Litorilinea aerophila: one gene and its partner. The protein of the gene in region 1 interacts with the protein of each later gene in a pairwise test. Links are inferred from orthologs where the notes say so. Each region holds a gene or a part of one and is shown on either strand. Other genes may lie near its edges.

The links.
Region 2: the proteins of dps (region 1) and FKZ61_RS14840 interact in binary tests that used the Escherichia coli proteins (3 or more experiments, as listed by UniProt). The link is inferred for Litorilinea aerophila from one-to-one orthologs.

What each region holds. Positions count from the first base shown.
Region 1 is NZ_VIGC02000002.1:131,440-139,705, forward strand. Bases 2,554-5,475 are described here. They hold dps (DNA starvation/stationary phase protection protein Dps), read left to right. Parts: upstream 2,554-3,713; coding sequence 3,714-4,238; downstream 4,239-5,475. Other genes in these bases: FKZ61_RS01815 (siderophore-interacting protein), read left to right, coding at 2,554-2,588; FKZ61_RS01820 (hypothetical protein), read left to right, coding at 3,246-3,620; FKZ61_RS01830 (hydroxyacid dehydrogenase), read right to left, coding at 4,329-5,393; FKZ61_RS01835 (sugar phosphate isomerase/epimerase family protein), read right to left, coding at 5,397-5,475. Outside these bases: FKZ61_RS01805 (iron ABC transporter ATP-binding protein), read left to right, coding at 1-390; FKZ61_RS01810 (siderophore ABC transporter substrate-binding protein), read left to right, coding at 615-1,625; more of FKZ61_RS01815, read left to right, coding at 1,728-2,553; more of FKZ61_RS01835, read right to left, coding at 5,476-6,254; FKZ61_RS01840 (sodium-translocating pyrophosphatase), read left to right, coding at 6,942-8,266.
Region 2 is NZ_VIGC02000019.1:57,168-72,828, reverse strand. The notes cover bases 5,339-8,332. They hold FKZ61_RS14840 (ATP-dependent Clp protease adaptor ClpS), read left to right. Parts: upstream 5,339-6,654; coding sequence 6,655-7,011; downstream 7,012-8,332. Other genes in these bases: FKZ61_RS14825 (hypothetical protein), read left to right, coding at 8,259-8,332; FKZ61_RS14830 (NUDIX hydrolase), read left to right, coding at 7,657-8,262; FKZ61_RS14835 (molybdopterin-dependent oxidoreductase), read left to right, coding at 7,102-7,581; FKZ61_RS14845 (excalibur calcium-binding domain-containing protein), read right to left, coding at 5,694-6,395; FKZ61_RS14850 (hypothetical protein), read left to right, coding at 5,339-5,718. Outside these bases: FKZ61_RS14875 (hypothetical protein), read left to right, coding at 1-235; FKZ61_RS14870 (response regulator transcription factor), read left to right, coding at 322-711; FKZ61_RS14865 (ATPase domain-containing protein), read left to right, coding at 860-1,588; FKZ61_RS14860 (type II/IV secretion system ATPase subunit), read left to right, coding at 1,612-3,288; FKZ61_RS14855 (type II secretion system F family protein), read left to right, coding at 3,257-4,726; more of FKZ61_RS14850, read left to right, coding at 4,726-5,338; more of FKZ61_RS14825, read left to right, coding at 8,333-9,071; FKZ61_RS14820 (hypothetical protein), read right to left, coding at 9,180-9,593; FKZ61_RS14815 (sugar phosphate isomerase/epimerase family protein), read right to left, coding at 9,907-10,683; SF1B family DNA helicase RecD2, read right to left, coding at 10,725-13,106; rpsO (30S ribosomal protein S15), read left to right, coding at 13,429-13,698; FKZ61_RS14800 (polyribonucleotide nucleotidyltransferase), read left to right, coding at 14,054-15,661. UniProt on the Escherichia coli protein: Involved in the modulation of the specificity of the ClpAP-mediated ATP-dependent protein degradation.

The DNA of each region.
Region 1 (8,266 bases):
GCCTTCATCGCCATGGTCCTCTGCCAGGATACGGACTACATCCTGCTGGACGAACCCCTCAACAACCTGGACATGCGCCACGCGGTCCAGATCATGCAGATCCTGCGGCGGCTGGTAACGGAGCTGGACAAGACCATCATCCTGGTGCTGCACGACATCAACTTCGCCTCCTGCTACTCCGACCGCATCGTGGCCCTGAAGGATGGGCGGGTGGTGGCCCAGGGCGACGTGGCCCACATCATGCAGTCCCCCACCCTGCGCCGGATCTACGACATGGAGATCCCGATTGAGGTGATCAACGGCCACCGCATCGGCGTCTACTTCGCCGCCGAGGACGGCTGTCCAGAGGTGATGCCAGCATGGGCCGGCGCCTTCCCGCCGGCGACCTGAATAATTCAGTTGATCCACCCGATCCCGGGGCTGCTCTGGTTATGGTGGACGGGAACCGGCAGCCCCGGATCGGCTTTCACTCAGTACAGTCTGGCGTAAATACCACGGCAGCAATTCGGCAACAACACCTACTACCTCCGGTGGATACTATCGCCGAATGTCTGCCGGGATTTACCAATCATCAACAACTTCAAAACGTTCAAGTGTGTTAAGGAGTGAAACGGATGCGTTACCAGACCAAACGACCACTGCTCTCCCTGCTCGGGCTGACCGTCGCCATTCTCCTGGCCGGCTGCGTGGCCGTGACGCCCACCACCCAGGGTACCTCTGCCACAACGGCAGCGGTGGATACATCCGGCCCGGCCGAAACCGAATCGGCCCAGGCAACGCCGGAGACGGTGACCATCACCCACGTGCAGGGGGAAACCCCCGTGGTCAAAAACCCCGAGACGGTGGTCGTCTTTGATTACAGCCTGCTGGACACCCTGGACCAGTTGGGCATACCCGTGGCCGCGGTGCCCCAGTCCAACCTGCCGCCGTTCCTGGCCCAATACGCCGACCCGGCCTACGCCAATGCCGGCACCCTGTTCGAGCCGGATTACGAGCAGATCAACGCCTTGGAGCCGGATCTCATCCTGGTGGCCGGACGCTCGTCCGGGGCCTACGGGGAGCTGGCCAAAATCGCCCCGACCATCGACATGACCATCGACGTGGCCAACTTCCTGGCCGACTTTGAGACCAACATGCGCCACATCGGCCTGATCTTCGACCGGGAGGAAGAGATCGAGGAGCGGCTGGCCGAGATTGAGGCTTCGGTGGAACGGGTGCGGGCGAAGGCAGCGGACAGCGGCCAGAACGCCCTGATCGTCCTGGTCACCGGCGGCAACGTCACGGCCTACGGCCCGGGCTCCCGCTTCGGCGGGATCATCCACGACCTGCTGGGCGTGCCGCCTGTGGTGGAGGATATCGAAGCGGCCACCCACGGGGACGCCATCTCCTTCGAGTTCATCCTGGAGCATGACCCGGACATTCTCTTCGTGATCGACCGGGATTCGGCCATCGGCCAGGGGACGGTGGCCGCCCAACAGGTGCTGGACAACGAGATCATCCACGCCACCAAAGCCTGGCAAAACGACAAAATCGTCTACCTCGATCCCGCCATCTGGTACCTGGCCAACAGCGGCCTGCGCACCTTCCCCCAGATGATCGCCGAGGTGGAAGCGGCCCTGGAGTAATCGGTCGCGCCGCCTCCCCGGCTCGTGGGGCCCCGTCCGGGGCTCCACGAGCGGACCGCCATCCGTTGAGAACAACCTGTGCCAATCATTTCAGGAGAGCCCATGACCCAGGAAACAACAGTCACCAGCGAGCAAAACGGCCCAGGGCCCCGGCGTACGCCCCCTCGGCTCCTGCAGGTGCTGCGGGCGAACCAGGTGACGCCCCGCATGCGCCGGATCACCCTGGGCGGGGAGCAGCTGGACGGTTTCCCCGCCGACAGCCCGGGACGCCACATCAAGCTCTTCATTCCCCGGGCCGACCAGGAAAAACCTTGCCTGCCCACGTGGAGCCCCCTGGGCATCCAGTGGCCGCCCCGGGAGGAGCGCCCCTACGTGCGCACCTACACCGTCCGCGGCTATGATCCTACCGCAGGAGAGTTAACCGTGGATTTCGTGCTCCACGAACATCAGGGGCCGGCCAGTGCCTGGGCAGCCCGGGCAAAGGCGGGCGACTGGATCGGCGTGGCTGGGCCGGGCGCACGGGGGAGCATTCCTCTGGATGCCGGGTGGTACCTGTTTGTGGGCGACGAGAGCGCCTTGCCGGCCATCAGCGCCTACCTGGAACGCCTGCCCGCGTCGGCCCGGGGCTACGCCCTGGTGGAAGTGGCGGACAGCCAGGAAGAGCAGCGGCTGCACTATCCCGCCGCGGTAGAGCTGATCTGGTTTCACCGCAACGGCGTGCCCGCCGGTCAGAGCCAGGTGCTGCTCGAGGCCGTAGCCCAACTGGCCTGGCCGTCCCAAAGCGGGCTGTTTGTCTGGATCGCCGGCGAAGCGGCCATGGTAACGGGACTCCACAGCTACCTGCGCACGGCTCGGGCGGTGCCCCGGGAAGCCATACGGGCCATCCCCTTCTGGCGGGCCGGCCTGTCGGAGGAAGAGTACCACGACGAACGCCATCAGGTGATGGACGCCCTGGGGAGTTAACCGCGGTTAACTCCCCAGTTAGGCGCCCTTTGCTGGCGCCTTCGGTGGCACCGAAACCAATTTTTCCCCAATTCGTCCTAAAAATGCCTCAACCTGATGGTATGATAAACCTGACGCAAGGTCGAACCTGGCAATAAGTCTGCTCGTAAATCCCGGCAGAAATTCGCCGGTATTTACGCCAGACTGTCCTAGTGTACCGGAGAAACGAGGCGAACATGGACTGGATTGGCTGGCTTCAAGTTGGTTTATTGGTGGGCATCGTTTCGGCCGTTGGCTTTCCCCTGACCCTCCAGGCGCGCTGTGCCGGGTTCAAGTGGTGCCGCGTGCAGGATCTGGGAAGCACAGGGAGGCGAGATATCACCCCCAGTTCTGAGAACCGCCCAGGTCCGTGGAACTCCATGGCCACCCACGCATCCCGCTGACGCGCAACCCGCCGAACCGGGAAGATGCGATGCCGGACTTGGGAAAGAGATAGACCGATTCAAATATGGCGAAATCACTTTGTAAGCTCAAAAAATCCCTGTTGAAGGGGGAGATCGAGGCGTACATGCAGTTGGTGAATCGCCCCACCCACGTCTGTACCAAGTGTGGCCGGGCAGCCAACAGTAAGAAACTTCTGTGTAGTCCGACGAAATTGAAAGACGTTTAACACAACGAATGATTCACGTACAGGGAAATCAACAACTGGCCCAAACGGGCATTGGCCGGGCCATCCACCGGCTGTCCGGCGGCCAGATCGAATTGCGCTGGGACCGCCTGGTGATCCACATGCGCCCGGCGGACCTGCTGGTGCTACATCAGGCGCTGCTGCGCTTCGCCGAAGCCACAGGCCGAGAGTGGACGTCAGACTACTGTATCGAGATGGGGTCCCAGATTATACTGTTCAATCGGGTTGAGCTGGCAGACTTTGCCAGGATGGTGCACCAGGCGGCGGAATCCCTCCCGCGGCGGGTCGTCCACTGGACGGACATTCCGGTCCGCATCAACGCCGTGGATGAGGGTTTCCCCCTGGCCCATCTGAGCCCCAATTGAAGCGGGTCCGATGAAACCTGTTTCAGGCTGCTCCACCGGTCAGTTTGAACAGGTTGAATCAGGCGAACAAACATTGCATCAGGAGGTTTGACAATGGCGACAAAAGGCAATGGCGCGAGTGTGAAAAATCTGACCGGTACGCTCCATGAGACCAGCGTGGAGATGTCCCAGGAGTTGCGGGCGCAGATGATCAGCCTCTGCAACCAGCAGCTGGCCAACACCAGTGATCTCTACAGCCAGACCAAGCAGGCCCACTGGAACGTCAAGGGCATGCAGTTCGAGCAACTGCACGTGCTCTTCGACAAGATGGCCGAGAGCATCCAGCCCTACATCGACATGATCGCGGAGCGGGCCACAGCCCTGGGCGGCACCGCGCTGGGGACCGTGCGTATGGCCGCCAACACATCCGAGCTGCCGGAGTTCCCGGCGGATGTCTTCGACGGGGAGACCATGCTCAAGGTGGTGGTGGAGCGCTGGGCCCAGTACGCCAACAGCATCCGTGCCGCGGCCACCCAGGCCGACGAGGCCGGAGACCTGGAGACGTCGGACCTCTTCATCGAGGTGGGGCGGGTGGCCGATAAGATGCTCTGGTTCGCCGAAGCTCACCTCCAGGCCTGATCACGGCTACTATCTTGCCAGAAAGTCCCATCGGGGCGGGTTTGAAACCCGCCCCGATTTTTTTATAGGCCAGGCCGGGGAGATCCGGCTTCAGTGACGTCCCTCTCCCTGCCGGTTGGCTCGCGTGCGCGGCGTCAGGTCGAAGTAAGTCTCGTGCCCCTGGAAGAAACGCTCCAGTTCATCCACCATCAGGGTGAAGAAATGGGGGTAGGGATCGCCCGTGTAGTAGCCCACGTGGGGGCTGAGGAAGACGTTGGGCAGACGCAGGATCTCGCTCTCCGGTGGGACGGGCTCCGGGTCGAACACGTCCAGCCCGGCAATGATGTCCCCCTGCCGCAGCCGCCGAATGAGGGCATCGGAATCCACCACGGCCCCCCGGGAGACATTGACAAAGACGGTGCCCGGGCGCAACAGGCTGAGTTCCCGCTCCCCCAACATGCCCCGGGTGGCGGGCGTCAGGGGGACCAGGCAGACCACCACATGACACCGGCTCAGCACGTTGTCCAGGGAAGTCTGGGTGAAGTCCAGGGCTTCGGCCAGCTCCCGGGGCAGGTAGGGATCGTGCACCCAGATCTCCACATCAAAGGGGCGCAGCAGGCGGATCAGGCGGCGGCCCATGTGGCCACAGCCGATCAGGCCCACCCGCTTGCCCGTCAGGCGGCCGGGCATCCGATCCCGTTCGGTCGGGTCCCGCCGGGTGTCACCCGCCAACATGCGGCGGAAATGGGCACCCCCGTTGCGCATGCAGAGCAGGATCAGCCCCAGGGCCCACTCGGCCACCGGGTAGGACGAGGCGTTGGTGACATCCACCGTCCGGATGCCCCGGGCCCAGGCCGCCTCCAAATCGATCCGGCTGGCGAAGCGGTCGCCTTCCAGCTCGCCGATGAAGCGTAGAGCGGGCGCAGCGTCCAGGATGTCGGCCGTCAGTCGGGGGGCCCCATGGCAGACCACCAGAGCCTGGTACGGGCCAATCTGCGCCCGCAGGGCGGCGGCCGCCTGGGGATCGGGATTGGCTTCGTAGATGCCACCCCCTTCGCACGGGAACCAATCCCAGTCGGCGAAGGTCTCCAGCCGTTCCAACTCCCAGGGGGGCACGTAGCCATCCCGCACCCGCTGACTAAAAGCAAACAGAATGCGAGGACGTGGGCCTGTCATCGTCTACGCTCCTGTGGATGGTGTTCCACGGGCAATGCCCGCCTGTTGGAAGGCGCGGGCCAGCACCTGGTACGACCGGCTGGCCACTTCCAGGGGCTCGTAGTCCGGCCGCCGCTGGACCATGTTGCTGATCTCCACCGAAATCACCCCGCGGTAGCCGTGGGCAGCCATGCAGCGCAGATAGGCCACATAATCGAACTCGCCCTCGCCGGGGATGACATACTCATAGTCCGGAACCCGCCCCCGTTCATCCTTGACGTGGGTGTGGACCGCATGGGGGAGCATCCTGGCCACCGATTCCTCCAGGGGAATGCCCATCACGTTGAAGTGACTGATGTCGAAGTTGACCCGCACCGCCGGCGAATCCACCTGGGCCAGGAGCGCCAGCATCTGGTCCGGTGTTTCCACCGCGGTGCCCACATGGGGCTCCAGGGCCAGGATGGCGCCCAGTTCCTGGGCTGCTTCCCCCAGCAGGGCCAGCCGTTCGGCCAGTTGAGGCAGGCGCGCCGGCAGCTCACCGGGCTGGCCGCCGATGCCGGTGATGACCACGGGCGTGTCCCCATCCATCCAGAGGGCAGCCAGCTCCATGACCTCTCGGAGCCGGGTGACAAGCTGGTCAAAGCGGTCGGGCGCTGGATCCAACAGGGAAGTGTAGTAGTTCAAGGCGGAAAGCTGCAGGGGCAGATCCGCGAGCAGGCGGCCAATGCGTCGACGGGCCGGGCCGTCTAACTGGTCCAGGGCAGTGGTGAAGCGGGGCAAGACCACCACCTCCACCGCGTCGAAGCCCAGGGTGGCCAGGTGGGATAACGCCACGTCGATGGGGACCTGGGGCATGCCCCAGGTGCTGAATCCGAGTTTCATGGGTGACTCCCCTGCAAAAAGGGCATTTTTAAACGCAAAGGCGCAAAGGCGCAAAGAACTCCGGGCGCGCTCCCTCTGGTGGATACCATCGGCGAATTTCTGCCAGGATTTACTGGTGTCACACCCGGCAGCAGGACCGCGTGCAGAGGGACAGCGATCACACCTGCCGGGCGGACGGGTCGATGGGTTTGCTTGGGTATAGGTGTTGAGGGCATCAGAGCCCAGGGATTGTATGGTGCAGCGTGGCCGGGGCAACCACGCCGATGGATCCTATCTTACCACAACAGCCCGGCCAGCACCTCCTGCAAAACAGATTTGACTTCTAATTGGGATTCAAATTACAATGACGGCTGACAGCCATTGTGAAAGCAGGCGCAATTCCAACGGTGCTTGCGTCTGAACATCGACAAACGAGCAGCCAACGTGATTCGTTACAGCGTCGTAGCAGTCAGATCTTGAAACCTCTGTGCTCTGGCGTGAGCCAGCAGAGGTTTTTTGCTGTCTGCGTGGCCTGACCGCCCGCGCTGTGACTCTGCCGGGGCTGAAACCTTGGGCACTCGTTTGAAGCACCCAGGAGTCTTCAGCACCCAGGTCTGTCACCGGCCCTTTTCTTATTTTTTATCCGCATGATGAAAAGGAGGTATCACTTTGTTACAGGGGACGGCATCGGTAATCTTTGCCTTGCTCATGGGACTCGTGGGCATTGGCTTTGTCATCTGGCAAATGCGCAATGTCCTTGCCGAGGAGACAGGCAATGAGACCATGCGCAACATCTCAGCCGCCGTACAGGAAGGGGCGGCCGCATTTCTCAACCGGGAATATACCTTCCTGACCGGATTCGTCATTATTGTGGCCCTGGTCATCACCATCTTTCTGGACTGGCAGACGGCGGTGGCTTTTATCGCCGGTGCCCTGGCCTCTGGCGCTGCGGGCTACCTGGGCATGATGGTCGCGGTGCGGGCCAACGTACGCACGGCCGCGGCCGCCCAGCGCAGCCTGAACGACGGCCTGCGGGTGGCCTTCCGCAGCGGCTCCATCATGGGCATGGCCGTGGTCAGCTTCAGCATCCTGGGTCTGACCATCCTCTACCTGGCCTTTGACGGCAACATCGCCTACATCACCGGCTTCGGTTTCGGCGCCAGCAGCATTGCCCTCTTCGCCCGTGTGGGCGGCGGCATCTACACCAAGGCAGCCGACGTGGGGGCCGACCTGGTGGGCAAAGTGGAACAGGGCATCCCCGAGGATGACCCCCGCAACCCGGCGGTCATCGCCGACAACGTGGGGGACAACGTGGGCGACGTGGCCGGTATGGGGGCCGACCTCTTCGAGAGCTACAGCGGCTCCATCGTGGCAGCCGCCACCCTGGGTGCGGTGCTCTCCGCCGGCGGGCAGAGCCCCCTGGCCTTCATCGGCCTCCCCTTCCTGGTGGCGGCCGTGGGCATTGTGTCGGCCCTGGTGGGCACCTTCATGGTGAAGACGGAAGAGAACGCCACCCAGGAGGATCTCCTCAACACCCTGCGCCGGGCCGTCTACACCGCGTCCGGGCTGGTGCTGGTGCTCTCGGCCATCATGGTACCCCTGGCCGGGCTGGATTTCCGCTTCTGGGTCATCATCCTGGTGGGGCTGATTGCCGGCAACGGCATCGCCTATTTCACCGAATACTACACCTCCTACTCGGAAAAACCGACCCAGAGCATTGCCCGCACGGCTGAAACCGGCTCCGCCACCCTGATCATCCAGGGGCTGGCCGTGGGCATGCTGAGCACGGTAGCCCCGGTCCTGATCGTGGCCTTTGCCATCCTGCTGAGCTTCTGGCTGGGTGCAGCCGCCACCGAGGGCAACCTCACGGGTGGCCTCTACGCGGTGGCCCTGGCCGGCGTGGGCATGCTGAGCACCCTGGGGGTGACCCTGGCCACCGACGCCTACGGGCCCGTGGCCGACAACGCCGGCGGCATCGCCGAGATGGCTGACCTGCCAGACTACGTCCGGGAGCGGACCGATGCCCTGGACAG
Region 2 (15,661 bases), on another replicon or contig:
TGTCAAATGGCTGCCCTTTACCCCGGCCACACCCACCGACAACCAGTGGACCGTGGCCGGCCTGTACCTGCAGGCCCTGTCCACGCCCGAGGTGTATGAGCCGGACATCTTCAACCCGGATGAAGAAATGGTGATTCAAATTCGCCTGTTGCCGCCGGTGGGGCCCAACACCACCAATCAATTAACGGTAATCACCGAGAACGGGGTAGCGGCATCCACCTTTTTTACCCGTTGACAGCGGGACTCTCTCGTCACAGATTCAATTTCACCTGAATCTGGACGCTGAATCTGGGCACTGAATTTGCATAGGAAGGAGCCTTCATGGCCTCACAAACGATCCTGGTGATCGAGGATGAAGCGAGCACCAGCAAACTACTCAGCCACATTCTGCGACGGGAAGGCTATCAAGTCCACACGGCCCGCACCGGCCCAGAGGGACTGCGCCTGGCCCACGAGGTCCAGCCCGACCTGATCATCCTGGACATTGTTCTACCTGGCATGGACGGCTACGAGGTGTGCCGCTACCTGCGGGCCGACCCCGACACGGAAAAGGTGCCCATCCTCATGTTGACGGCCATGGGGCGCCCGGCCGATCAGCGGGTGGGGTTCGAAATGGGCGCCGACGATTACATCACCAAACCGTTCGTCCTGGCCGACCTGCTCAACCGCATCCGCTCCATCTTCTTTTTCTCCAACTCGAGCATCTTCTAGCTTCCAGGGCATCGGTTGCCGCCGGCTGGAGAGGAGCGATGCCACGGCGAGGTCACCGTACCGATTTTCCGCGCCGGGGCCATGAAAGCCATCGGGCAAGCCAGGCCCCGGACGCTGGCCGCCCTTGGGAAGGTAGGGCAAAGAAACGATGCAGGAAAAGTTGGAAACCCTGGAAGAAGAAGCAAAAACCAAAACGGTGGTCTCCACCGGCAGCCGGGAAATTGATGACAAGATGGGCGGGGGCATCCCGCTGGGTTCCCTGACCTTGATCGAGGGCGACTCCCACTCGGGCAAGTCGGTCCTCTCCCAGCAGATGACCTGGGGGTCCCTGTCGGACGGATCCCGGCTGGCCTTCTTCACCACCGAAAACACGGTCAAGAGCCTGGTCCGGCAGATGCAGAGCCTGAACATCGACATTTTGGACTACCTGCTGCTGGGTCGGCTGCGGATTTTCCCCATGGAAATTTCCCAGTCCAAGGGGGAAGTCCTGGATGCCCTGCTCAAGGCCATCCGCAACGAAGGGCAAAAGGGCGCGGAGCTCATCTTTGTGGATGCCCTGACACCCTGCATCACGGCCACGACGCCGGAGGCCGTGCTCTATTTTTTCGAACAGTGTAAGCGGCTCTGCTCCAACGGCATGACCATCATCATCGTCATCCACTCCCACGCCGTGGATCGAGACCTGCTGGTGCGCATCACCTCCCTCTGTGACGCGCATCTACGCATGCGCACCGAAGAGGTGGGCGAGCGGCTGATCAAGGCCATGGAAGTGGCCAAGGTGCGGGGTGCCAGCAAACGCACCGGCAACATCGTCAGTTTTGAAGTGGAGCCCGGCCTGGGCATGCGTATTATTCCCATCAGTAAGGCGCAAGGCTAACCATTGCCATGGAAGAAAATCGGTTGCCTTTTCCGCAAACCAATTTCGACCAGGTACGTGCCGGCCTCTCGCCTTTGCGGTTGGACCAATTGCCGCCACCGCTGCGGGAGGTGGCCGCGACCAAACCATTTTTGTGGGAATACCTGCAGGCGCTTCCCATCCACGAAATCGGCATTCCGGCCTACTATCCGAAGCTGTCCCGCAAGCTGCGGGGGTTGAAGGTCCGTAATCTCATCTACCCCACCAGCGACGAGAACGTCTTCATCCACATTTATCCCGATCCCAAAAGCGAGCGGGACTATTACATTCCCATCGATCCGCTGGTGCCTGTCAACCTCAACGGCCTGGTGGAAAAGGTGGAAGCCCGCTTGCTGGACATGGCCGAAGAGATCGGCCATGCGCCGGAAGAAGAACGCCAGGCCGTCCTCACCCGGGCCATCGAACAGATCTGCACCGTCGACTCGCCCCGGGCCCGACGCAACGGCAAGATACCCGTCTCGCCCCGGGAACTGCTGGCCCTCAAGTATCTCATGGTGCGGGACAAGCTGGGCATGGGGCCCCTGCACCCCCTGCTGGTGGATCCCTACATCGAGGACATCAGCTGCAGCGGGGTCGGCCGCATGTTCATCGAGCACAAAATCTTCAAAAGCCTGAAATCCTCCATCTACTTCCCCTCCCACGACGACCTGGATGACTTCGTGGTGCAGATGGGGGAACGCATCAAGCGGCCGGTGACCCTACGCCACCCCATCGTGGACGCCACCCTGCCCGACGGATCCCGCATCAACATCGTCTACGGGCGGGATATTGCCAAACGGGGCAGCAATTTCACCATCCGCAAGTTCAGCGAAGAGGTGTTGAGCGTGCTGGACCTGATCGAGTTCGGCAGCATGAACTACCTCATCGCCGCCTACCTCTGGCTGGCCATCGAGGAGGACATGAACGTCTTCGTGGTGGGGCCCACTGCCTCGGGCAAGACCACCCTGCTCAACGCCCTGACCACCTTCATCCGGCCCGATGCCAAGATCGTCACCATCGAAGATACACCGGAGCTACAGGTGCCCCACCCCAACTGGGTGCGGGAAGTGGTGCGGGACATGGGCAAGGAGGCCCAGGGCGGCGGGGTGGACATGTTTGCCCTGCTCAAGGCAGCCCTCCGTCAGCGCCCGGATCGCATCCTCATCGGCGAGATCCGGGGTGTGGAGGGCAACATCGCCTTTCAGGCCATGCAGACCGGCCACGGCGTGATGGCCACCTTCCACGCCTCATCGGTGCAGAAGGTCATCCAGCGCCTCACCGGCGAACCCATCAACGTGCCCAAAGTCAACATCGACAACCTGGATCTGGTGGTGATCCAGGCCGCAGTCCGGGCACCCAACGGCCAGACGGTGCGCCGGGTGGTCAGCGTGAACGAGATCGTGGACTACGATCCCATCGAGAATGCCTTCTCCTTTGTGACGGCCTTCCGCTGGCGGGCCGAAGACGACACCTTCGAATTTCCCGGCGACATGAACAGCTTCCTGCTGGAACAGAAGGTAGCCATGAAGCGGGGCCTGCCGGAAAGCAAGCGCCGCGCCATCTACTCCGAGCTCCGCAAACGGGCGGCCATCCTGGAAAAAATCCACAAGAGAGGGGGGATGAACAGCTTTGAAAAGCTTTTTAGCGTCATTGCTGAAGCGCATAAGCAGGGACTTATTTAAACGGGACGGCTTTCAAGAGGTCAACGGCTTCGACCTCTTCTACCAGCTCACCTACATGTCGGCTGTGGCGGCCTCCGGCATCTCCCGCAACCGTATCTTCCAGCTGGGCTCCAGCCTGCCCCGCAACCCGGCCGCCTATTTCGACCGGGTGAACCTCCTCTCCCAGACCCTGGGCTACGACTACGCGCGGGCCTGTTCCCTGGTGGGCCTGGCCATCAAGTCGGAAGCCATGGTCAGCCTGCTGCTGCGCCTCTCCAACGCCCTGGCCTCGGGCCAGCCAGAACACGAGTTTCTCTCGGAAGAAGCAGGCGTCCAGGGGCAACTCTACGAGAAGGAATACGAACGGGATCTGGCCTCGTTGACCAAGTGGACCGACGCCTACGCCGCGGTGACGGTGTCGGCGTCCCTGATGATCATCATCAACATGACTTCGTCCCTCATTTATCCTCTGGGTGATGGGATCCTGGTGGGGCTGGTCATCACCGCGGCCTTTACGGCCGGCGTCACCGCCTGGATCCTCTCCCGGGCGGCGCCCAAAGAGAAGATCGACCTGTTCTCCAAAGAAGGCCCCTGGACCCAACGGACAGCCCTCCGCATGGCCCTCTACCTGTTGCCTGCCATCGTGGTCATCGGCTCGTTGCTCCTGGTGCTGGGCGTGCCCATCAGCGTGACCACCCTGGTGGTGGCGGTGCTCCTCTTCCCCCTGGGCCTGGTCAGCGTCCTGGCGGGCCGGGAAATCGACAAAAAAGACCGGGAATTTGGGCCGTTCCTGCGCTCCCTGGGCAGCATGGCGGTCTCTACCGGCGCCACCATCACCGAGGCCCTCAACCGGCTGGACCTGAGCTCGTTCCCCACGCTGGAGTCCGATCTGAAGCGACTGCGCAACCGCCTCAATGCCGCCATATCGCCCGAACTCTGCTGGCAGAAGTTTGCCCTGGAGACAGGCAGCAAGCTCATCGGCGAGGCTGTCACCATTTTCAACGACGCCGTGAAACTGGGCGGCGACCCGGACACCATCGCCTTCCTCACCGCGGATTTCTCCGCCCGCACCATCATGCTGCGGGCGAAACGCAAGGTGACCGCTTCCACCTTCACCTGGCTGACAGTGGTCATGCACGGCGCTGTGGCCACGCTCATGGTGCTGATTCTGGAGATCGTCCACAACTTTTCCGAGCTGATGAACGCGGCCATGCCCACCCTGGAGCCGGGTGCGGAAGCCGTCACGGTGCCCATGTCGGTATTCAACACGCCGGAAATTGGCCTCTACCGCTGGATGACCATCTTCATGGTGCTGCTGCTCTCCCTCATCAACGCCGGCGCCATCATCGCCACCGACGGCGGCCATCGCCTGAAGTTGACCTTTTATCTTTCCATCATGCTCTTTACGTCCGGACTCAGCTTCCTGCTGGTGCCGCCGCTGGTAGAAAGGATCCTCTGATGTGGGCCAATCCCCATGAAAGTCGCGCCGTTTTGCGCCTGGATCGTAGACGAGCCGCCCTGGTGGCCGGGAGCTGCCTGTTAGTGACCGCAGGCATCACCTGGCTGACCGTTCAATGGCTCCACGCCCTGGAACCGGTCCTGGCCCCAGAGCGAGCCCCCCTCTGGCTGGCCCTGGCCCGCCAGCCCACCATCGTGGCCACCGTGGCGGCCGCCCTCTTCTGCCTGCTGGCCGCCCTGGTGGTGGCCCTCTTGCCGCCCCTCTGGCTGTTTGGCGTGGGCAGGCTGGAGACCAAGGCCGTGGCCAGCCTGGTACAGCAGGTGCAGAACCTGATTCAAACCGGGCAACAAGAAACCGAACCGGCTGAGGCCGGGGCCTCAGCCGCCGTTCCGCCTACTGCCGACGCCCAGACGCCCCCCGCCGAGGCGACGGCAGGCCAGCCCCAGGCCTCAGAGTCTGGCGCTCCAACATCGCCCCAGACAACAGGTCAACCGGCGGCCCAGCCTACAGGTCAGACCACTCAGCCTCCAGCCGCCGGGACGCCTCCACAGGGACAGACAGCACAGCCACAAACTGGGCCCCAGGCACCGGCAGCAGCCCAGCCCCAGCAACCACCTGCCCAGCCTGGCCAGACGCCACCACCGGCAGAGGGTCAACCGCAAGGCCAGCAAGCCCAACAACCGGACCAAGCCCAGGCATCCACCCAATCGGCCCCGGGTTCCCCGCCCCCTGTACCCCAGCCCGGCCAGATCCCCACGGTCGAGGCCATGATCACGGAGGACCAGGCGGAGGATGCCCTGGCCGACATGGGAGATGTCAGCGACATTCTGTCGGCATTCGAAGAGGATGCGGAAGTGGATCCCTACCTGGAAGCCCTGAGCACGAGCCTGGAAGATGTGGAGATCCGGGAACTGACCAGGCTGACTCGCCGGATCCGGGCGGCCCTCCAGGAAGAGCGCGCCCGCCGTCAGGGCAGGCGTGTGGTCGCCTGATGCTCGGGTGGCCCACCGCCATCGGGGTCACCGCCCTGGCTGCCTCGCCTGATGCGCAGGAACCAGAAGACCAGAAGGAGCACCACAATGCCCGCCGCACCCAGGCCGTACGGGGCGACCTCCTGCCAGGCAACCCGGTTTCCGGGGGGGGCTGGCGGTGGGGTCAGGTCCTGTGCAGCCGTGACCGGCTGCACAGGCGTTAACGCCTGGGTGGCAGTAATCGAGGTCACAGGGGTCAGAGGAGGCGAGACGGACAACGTCGGGGACGGCACAGCCGGAGCCTCCGAGAGACTGGCAGGCGTGGCCGTGGGCAGCAACAGGGGGAGCTCACAGACGACGCCATCCCCGTCCTCATCCAGGCGGTGAATGTCGAAACCCACCGTGACCAGGCAGTAGGCATAACACTCCTGGGCCTGAATCCACGACGGGAAATCGCTACACGAATAACGGTCCGCGTCACAGGCACAGGTTTCGGCCTGGCTGGCCGGCATGGCCTGCACCGGGAACGAAAAGGCCAGGAAGGTCAGCGCGACCCATACCCACAGGGCCGCCAGCCGGCTCCAGTCCGCCCCCAGCCGGGTGAATGCTGACGATGGATGCCGAAGGCCCTCCCTCCCTGCCCGCCGATCCAACATGCTGGCCCCATCGCCCGGGCTTCCATCTACTTGAAGTGGCATCCCGCTCTGTCTCCCTCTCGCCGCCATCCAAGCTCCCCGCTATTCAACCCGCTATTCAAGACGTTCCAAGATCCAACAAAAATCGTCCTCAGGGTCTCTTACCAGACACCGGCCAGATTGTAGGCACCCTACTGTCACGGCAGGCATAGGCCATTGTATCATGACTCATGCTGGCGTGAGAGTCCATGTTCGGGTAAAATAGATGGCAGTGAATCCTTCTGGATGTATCTATACAGCTAGAAAGGAGAGACGATGGACCATGTCTGAGAGCGCCGTGCAGCCGACACCCCAGACCAATCAAATGAAAATGACACCAGAAATGGACGTGGAACAGCAGACCGCTTCCACCGCCCAGCCCTCCACGGAGGGGATGGCCCGGGTGATCATTCACAACGATGATGTGACGCCCTACGAATATGTGATTGATATTTTAGGGGGTGTCTTCATGTTGTCTGAAGAAATTGCCGATCACATCGCCTGGACAGCCCACACCAAGGGACAGGCCGTTGTGGTCGTTCGCCCCCGAGCCGAAGCTGAAAAGTTAGCCAAAATTGCCCAGGGGCGGGCCAAGCGGGATGGCTTCCCCCTGACCTTCAGCCTGGAGACTGAATCGTAAATCCCGGCAGGCATTCACCGATGGTTTACACCAGAGGAAGTGCGCCGCATTTCTGCCGTGGGATTAAGGCCAGACGACTGTAGGCATTCGATGACAGACGAAAAAACGCCGGCGTGGCTGCATGGACATGCCCACGAGCCCAACCCGGAGCCCCCTACCGCCGATCCGTCCATCATCTTGCGGCGCCCGGACGGCTCTGAAGTTTTCATCACGCCGGAGGATCTCCAGCGCCTGCCCCAATGTGAAGTGGCGGACTGCTACATCGTCAGCACCGGCCACGGCACATCGGGGCCTTTTTGTTTCACCGGCCCCCGCCTGTCGGACGTGCTCCAGGCCCATCTGGTTGGCCAAGGCTGGTCGTACGTGGATGTGGTCAGCGCCGATGGGTTCGGCAACCGGGTGACGGCGGACGAGCTCCGTGCCTCCACCCGCCGCCCCATCCTGCTGGCCATCGCCCGGGATGGTCAGCCCCTCCAGCGGGCCCAGGGCCTGGTGCGGCTCATCGTCCCCGATGAACGGGACGACGCCCTCCGCCAGGTCAAGTGGGTGGCCCGGCTGGACGTTCACTAGGGGGCGTACCCCAGGTTGAGCCCCCCAGAAGGCAGGGAGCGACACCCGGCAGGCTCCCCCAACACGGGAGGGACCATGACCCAAACTCCATCGCAGCAGACGCCGCTACAAACGTGGAAAACCCTGGCCCGAGAGCGAGTGCTCCAGGTCGGGGATGGTCGTTTTCTGGTGGTGGAAAATCACACCGTAGAGCTGCCAGACGGCCAGGTGATCGCCAACTGGCCCTGGCTGGTGACCCCCGCCTTTGTCAACGTGGTAGTTGAAACCGCGGAGAAGAAATTTCTCTGCTTTCGCCAGGCCAAGTATGCGGTAGATTCCCTTTCCCTCGCTGTGGCGGGAGGATATCTTGAGGAAGGCGAAGACCCCCTGGAGGCAGCCCGCCGGGAACTTCTGGAGGAGACGGGCTATCAGGCTGATGTCTGGATTCCCCTGGGCTCCTACGTGGTGGACGGCAACCGGGGCAACGGCCGGGCCCACCTCTACCTGGCCCGGGGCGCCCGCTGGGTGCAGCCGGCAGACGCGGACGATCTGGAGGAACAAGAGCTATTGTTGCTCAGCCGGGCCGAACTGGCCGATGCGCTGCGCCGGGGCGAGTTCAAAGTTTTACCCTGGGCCACCGCCGTGGCTCTGGCCCTGCTTCACATCGCCCAAGAGGAGCTCCCCGCCGGAGGCCTGTCATGAACCGAAACATGCAGCAGGGACCCAACCGCCCCAGTTTTTCCCGCCGCCCCTTCTTGATGGGGCTGGCCGGGGCCTTCATGGCCGGCTGCCTGGCACCACTCCCAGACTCGGGGGCGCCAGCTACAACAAGCCCCACCCCGGCGGATGTATCTTCTGCCGATGTGGATGAGACGCCGCCCTGGACGATGGTCGAATTGATCACAGACGGTCGCCAGACCTTCCTGGCCCAGATCCAGGCGGAGATTCAGCAAATGGGCACGCCACAACATCACTGCTTCCGGGAATGGACCCTGGGAGGGCACCTGTGGCAAGGCGAGGAATTGGTTTATGCTGACCGGCGCATCCTGTTTTTACAGGCTGCCCGTGCCGGCGGACGTAGCGCCATCCGGCTGACAGACGACTCTTCGGGTAAGTGGACGGAAACAGCGCTAGAAGCCATCCTGCCCGAACCGGCAGAGGAGACGCCACCGGCGGACGCCGCCATCCAGTTTGTGCGGGCCCGCCGCCAGCCCGATGGCAAATGGGCCTTCGACGTCACCCTGCGGCATGAGGATCGGGGGTGGGACGATTACGCGGATGGCTGGCATGTGGCCACCGTCGAGGGCGAAATCCTGGGGACGCGCGTCCTCCTCCACCCCCACGAACAGGAACAACCCTTCACCCGTAGCCTGGGGCCCATATCGATTCCTCCCCAGGTGCAGCAGGTCGTGATCCGCAGCCACGACCTGGTGAGCGGCTACACAGCCGAAACAGTTTTGGTGCCCCTGGGCCAGGCAGCGAACGAAGCGCGCTACCTGGTGGAACGCTGACAGGCCTCTGGCCCCTATTCCCAACGCGAAAACGGCGAGCCCCCCATCACAGCGAGCGGCCAGGCCATCCGCCTGGGGCGATGGCGGTCCAACGGTGACGGCTGCCGGCTACTCGTCGTCTTCATCGATGCCGCCGGCCGGCATCTGGATATCCACCACGTTGCCGTGGAAGTCGATGATAACCCGAAAGCCCAACATGCCCAGCCACTGGCGCGTCTCCTCCGGGATGGGCTGGCCCACCGCCTCTTCCATACGTTCGATGGAGGCCTCGATGGCTGCCTTGGTGAAGAGGTCATCCTTGCCCAACATCTCCAACATGGTGGTCACGGCCATCTCCCGTTGCCCTTCCACCTGTTCTCGCAAGAAGCGCAGCACCTGGCGATCCACCTGGGCTGCGTCAATGTAGCGCCGGAAGTCGTCATCCAGGACGACGTAGCAGGCATTTTGGCCCACCCAATCCACCTCGGCCGGCCGGCCCTCTTCATCAAAGACCAGACCGGCGAACATTGCTGCGGACGCCATTCAACCTCCTTTCTGCCCTGGGATACAGGCGGCTTCGATGATCCACAGAGGATTCCACTCCAAAGACCACAGATTACACAGAGGAACCCCAGTTTCAGTCCTTCACGATGGTTGCCCATTTGCGGAGTGAGCATCCTCAGATGCGGCGCTGTCCCGCCGGGGTCGGCATCCTCAGATGCCGACCCCGCGTCGAAATCGTGAACTGCTGAGTTTGTATCCAACGCTATCGGTGTCCACCGTGTAATCTGTGGATCTCCCTTCCGCCGTCCCCCCTGTTCAGACTGCTGGAACGTCTGCCGGCGTGGGCTGGGGATCAACCAACCCGACTTTGCAGGAATTCAAAGCTGCGCCGGATGGTGCGCAAGGGATCCTTGGGCAGATCGTGCTCCACGATGTACCATTCGCCCCCGGCCGCCTTGGCCGCAGGCAGAAGCTGGTCCCAATTCAGGGTGCCGTGGCCCACGTCGGCAAAGCCCATCTCATCCTCGCCCTGGCCGGCGGGCGCCAGATCTTTGACATGGATGCGAGGGCAACGGCCGGCATAGCGCTGCAGCAGCTCCACCCCGTCGGCGCCGCCCCGGGCTACCCAAGCCAGGTCCGGCTCCCAGGCCAGGTGGGCAGGATCCGCCGCCTCCAACAACCAGTCAATGGCCAGTTTGCCATCCAGGAGGGCCATCTCCCAGGCGTGATTGTGATACAGAAGTTGCATGCCGGCCTGGGCACACTGCTGGCCCAGCCGATCTAACTTTTGCCCCAGGGCCTGCCACCCCGCCGCATCCGTCGGACGCTGCTCCTGGGGAATGGCCGGGATCACGATGTGCCGATTGCCGATGGCCTGGTTGAAGTCGATGATCTTCGCCAGCTCTGTCTCCACCGCCTGGAGCCCCACGTGGGTGGAGACCGCCCGCAGCCCGTGCTTCTCCAGCAGGGCCTTCATCTCCGATGCCGGCAGGCCGTGGTCGCCAATGGTCTCCACGCCGGCGTAGCCGATACTGGCGACGGCGGCCAGCTTCTCGTCCAGGCTCTGTTCCAGATGGCGCAGGCTGTACAGCTGCACAGCCAGAGGGCGCAACGTCTCAGATGTGGCCATAATCGAATCCTTCTGTTTGTGGTGAGATTGAATGATCGTGCCTAGTCCACCTGTTCCAGCCAGGTCCGCAGGCCAGTATGGCGTCGGGTCACCCGGTTATTGCGGACGGCCATGGCGATGGCCTTGGGTTGGCCCACCAGCACCACCAGGCGCCTGGCCCGGGTCACCGCCGTGTAAAGCAGGTTGCGTTGCAACATCATGTAGTGGCCGGTCAGGAGCGGGATCACCACGGCCGGGAATTCAGCTCCCTGGCTTTTGTGGACGCTGATGGCAAAGGCATGGACCAGTTCGTCCAGCTCCAGAAAATCATAGCACACGGCCCTGCCATCCATCATAACCGTGAGCTGTTGCATCTCCAAGTCCACCTGGGTGATGATGCCCAGATCGCCGTTGTAGACCTCCTTGTCGTAATTGTTGCGCACCTGCATCACCCGGTCGCCGGGCCGGAAGATACGGTTGCCCAGGATCCGCTCCGGCTTGTCCGGGCCCGGCGGATTAAGCGCCGCCTGCAGGGCCTGGTTCAGGGCCCCGACCCCCACCACACCCCGGTGCATGGGGCTCAGCACCTGGATATCGGCCGGCGTGAGGCCGAAACGCCGGGGGATGCGATGCTGGACCAGTTCCACGCACAGCTGCGCAGCCCGCTCCGGATCATCGGTCTTGAACAGGAAAAAATCGGTTGCCTGCTGGTTGTCGATGATGGGCATCAGCCCCTGGTTGATGCGGTGGGCGTTGGTGATGATCAGGCTGCCCGGCTCCTGGCGGAAGATGGTCTGGAGGCGCACCACCTGGGCATGGCGGGCCAGGAGGCTATCGGGCGGTCCCTCGGCTCGGGCATGGGCCGCCTCCACCGCGCCGATGATGTCCTGCAGCACATTGCCCGCGCCCACGCTGGGCAACTGGTCCACATCCCCCACCAGCAGCAGGTGCATTCCCGGTGGCACCGCCTTGAGCAGGTGATGGGTGAGCACCAGATCCAGCATGGATGCTTCATCCACAATCAACAGATGGCCGGCCAGGGGCGTCTCTTCATTGCGCTGGAAGGCCATCCCTTCGCCCGGCTTGAACTCCAGCAGCCGATGGACCGTGCGGGCCTCGTGGCCGGTGGTCTCGGCCAGGCGTTTGGCGGCCCGGCCTGTGGGTGCGGCCAGCAGCGCCTGGTAGCCGGCCTGCTGGCAGAACCAGAGGATAGCCCGCACCGTGGTGGTTTTGCCGGTGCCGGGACCGCCGGTCAGCACCACCAGCCGCCGGGTGAGGGCAGCCTGAACTGCCTCTCGCTGCTGTGGAGCCAGGTGCAAGGGACCGCCTGGCGCGGCCTGACGCTCGAAACGGCGGAAGGCCGCCTCCCAATCGAAATCGGGCCGCTGGAACAGAGGCAGGCGGCTTTCGCCCTCCCGCAATAGCCGCTGGAGGCGAGAGGCGACCCCTTGCTCGCTGAAATAGAGGGGAGTCAGGTAGACGGCGGGCTTTTCCTGCAGCAGGTGCTGAGTCTGCGCCGGGGTGGCTACGGCGTATGGCGCGGCCGCCTCGGCCATCAGCAGCGGCAGGGGCTGCGCGGGGGCGGCTTCCTGGGGCTTTGGCGCCTCCTGCCCCGGGGATGGGCTCACCTTCACCTGGTCCCAGGCCCAGAGCTGAATCAGGCCGGCGGCGGCCTGCTGGGGCGAAACCTCCAACAGCGAGGCTGCGGCCTGGACCAACTCGTCCGCCGGCAGGAAGACGTGCCCTTCATCGGTGGCCTGGTTCAGGGTATAGGCCACCCCTGCAGCGACCCGCTGGGGGGCGTCGGGCGCCATGCCCAGGGAACGGGCAATCTTGTCAGCGGTGAGGAAGCCGATGCCGTAGATGTCGCGCGCCAGGCGATAGGGGTCGGCCTGGACGATGGCGATGGCGTCGTTGCCGTAGTGTTTGTAGATCTTGGTGGCCAGGCTGGTGCTGACGCCATGGCTCTGGAGGAAGAGCATCACCTCCTTGATGGCCCGCTGCTCGGCCCAGGCCTGGATGATCATCCGGGTGCGCTTGCGGCCTACGCCAGGGACCTCCTGGAGGCGCGTGGGCTGGTGCTCGATCACGTCCAGGGTCTCCAGGCCGAAGTGGCGGACGATGCGGCGTGCGGTGACGGGGCCCACCCCCTTGATGAGGCCGCTGCCCAGGTACTTTTCCAGGCCGGCCACGGTGGCCGGCAGGACGCTGCGCATCCCCTCCACCAGGAACTGCTTGCCGTACTCGGGATGAATGGTCCAGCGGCCGGTGAGCTCCACGAATTCGCCCACATTGACGCTGGCCATATTGCCCACGATGGTCACTTCTCCCTCCGCGCCGAAGAGATGGCGCGGGCGCTGCTCTGGGGTCAACTTGGCCACCGTGTAGCCATTTTCCGGATTCAGGTAGGTGATCCGTTCGATCACCCCGCGCAGCGTCTCCATAAAGCGTCTCCATGAGGAGCGTCCCCGGGGCTTTTCCGACCGACTCAATGGCGGGGTTCTGTACTCGTCCTCGGTAATTTGACAGCGCTCGTACAGGCTTTGATCCATGCCAGTATATAAATAAAGTGACGTTTCCCCCAAAATTTTGAAATTCCTGGCATTCGTGGTATAGTTAAGCGAACTATTGTGCTAGATCATACGCCCGGTACAGCGGTGATTTGGCCAGACCTCGCAGTGGGTCGCACTGCGATCGTGAAGTACCGGAGGCCCAACAGGCAATTGAAACCTGAGACTCCGGTGTGCCCAAGACGAGGAGTACCGAATGAGTATAAGCAAGACGCAGAAGTCCCAACTGATCGAAGAATTCCGGATCAACGAACAGGATACAGGTTCGCCGGAAGTTCAGGTCGCCTTGCTCACCACCCGCATCGACGCCTTGATTGAGCACCTGAACACCCACAAGCACGACGAGAGTTCCCGGCGGGGGCTACTGAAGCTGGTGGGTCAACGGCGGCGTCACCTGGCCTATCTGAAGCGGGTAGACAGCCAGCGTTACCAGCAGTTGATTCAACGGTTGGGCCTGCGCAAATAGAAGAGAGCGGTTCAAGGGGCGAGTGAGTCACGAAGAATTAGCCGACTCTCGCCCCTTTTTCAATCGTAGGGGAGACCGCGAGTCTGGATTGGTCGGTCGCAGGGGGACCCTGAGGTTCCTGTGACGTCCGGCGCAGTGCAAACGTTGCTCTGGCAAGGGAGACGGTCATCGAACCGTCTGTTTGTGTTGTCCGGGGTCCGGTATTGGAGAGCGTGACGAAGGACGAAGAAATGCTTCGCCCCGGTCTCCAGTTCCGCACCTCGGCTACGCCCCGCGCTAGAGTCCACGGATGCATTGCCCCAGGCTCGTACAATCCCCGTTGTACAGTTTTTTTGACATGAAGGAGAGTAGTACTATGCAACTATTTGATGGCGCGCGGACGTATACCGTCGAGGTGGGCGGGCGCACCCTTAGCATTGAAACAGGCGTATTGGCCATTCAGGCCGGCGGCGCGGTGACCGTTCGCTATGGAGACACCGTCCTGCTGGCCACGGCCACCATGAGCAAAGACGTGCGGCCGGGGATCAATTTCTTCCCGCTGACCGTCGACTTTGAGGAGAAGCTCTATGCGGCCGGCCGCATTCCCGGCAGTTTCTTCCGCCGGGAAGGGCGCCCCAGTGAGCAGGCCATCCTGCTTTCCCGGCTGATCGACCGCCCCTTGCGCCCCCTCTTCCCCAAGGGCATGCGCAATGAGGTACAGGTGATCGTCACTGCCCTGAGCACTGACGGCCAGAACCTGATGGATCCCCTGGCCATCATCGCGGCCTCGGCCGCCCTCCACATCAGCGACATCCCCTGGAATGGCCCCATCGCGGCCAGCACCATCGGCTTCGTGGATGGCGAATACATCGTCAACCCCACCGCCCAGCAGATGGACCGCAGCGGGCTCAACCTGGTGGCCGCCGGCACCCACGACAACATCCTGATGGTGGAAGCTGGCGCCAATGAATTCCCAGAGGACATGGTCCTGGAGGCCCTCAAGCTGGCCCACGAATCCATGCAGCCGGTGGTCCAGCTCATCCAGCAGATGCGGGCCGAAGTGGGCAAGGAAAAGGCCCAGGACATCCAGTACTTCCTGCCCTCGCCGGAAGTCCAGGCCCGGGTCAACGCCATGGCCCAGGGCAAGGTGGCCAACCTCCTGGCCGCCGGGCTGGACAAGCACGCGCTCAAGGATAGCCTGAGCGAGGTGCGCAGCGAGGTGGAAGAGTCCTTCGACTACCCCGAAGGGGACGAGTTCACCGCCCTGGACATCGCCGAAGCCCTGGACGCGGTGGTGAAGGCCGAAACCCGGCGCCGAATCCTGGAAGAGGGCATCCGCCCCGATGGCCGGGACACCAAGACCATCCGCCCCATCCAGGTGCAGGTGGGCCGGGTGCCCCGGGTCCATGGCTCCGCCCTCTTCATGCGGGGCGACACCCACGTGCTTACCATCGCTACCCTGGGGACCCCCGGCGACGCCCAGCGGCTGGATACGCTGCAGCCGGCGGAAGAGAAGCGCTACATCCACCACTACAACTTCCCGCCCTACAGCACCGGCGAAGCTTACCCCCTGCGAGGCCCTCGCCGGCGGGAGATTGGCCACGGCGCCCTGGCCGAGCGGGCCCTCCTCCCGGTGATCCCGGAGGATTTCCCCTACACCCTGCGCCTGGTCAGTGAGGTGGTGAGCAGCAACGGCTCCACCAGCATGGCTTCCGTCTGTGGCAGCACCCTGGCCCTGATGGACGCCGGCGTGCCCATCTCCGCCCCGGTGGCCGGTATTGCCATGGGGCTCATCCAGGACCCGGAGACCGGTGCCTATCGGGTGCTGAGCGACATTCAGGGCCTGGAAGATGCCCTGGGGGACATGGACTTCAAGGTGGCCGGGACGGAACACGGCATCACCGCCCTGCAGATGGACCTGAAGATCAAGGGGTTGGATTTCAACATCCTGCGGGAAGCCCTCGAACAGGCCCGGGAAGGGCGC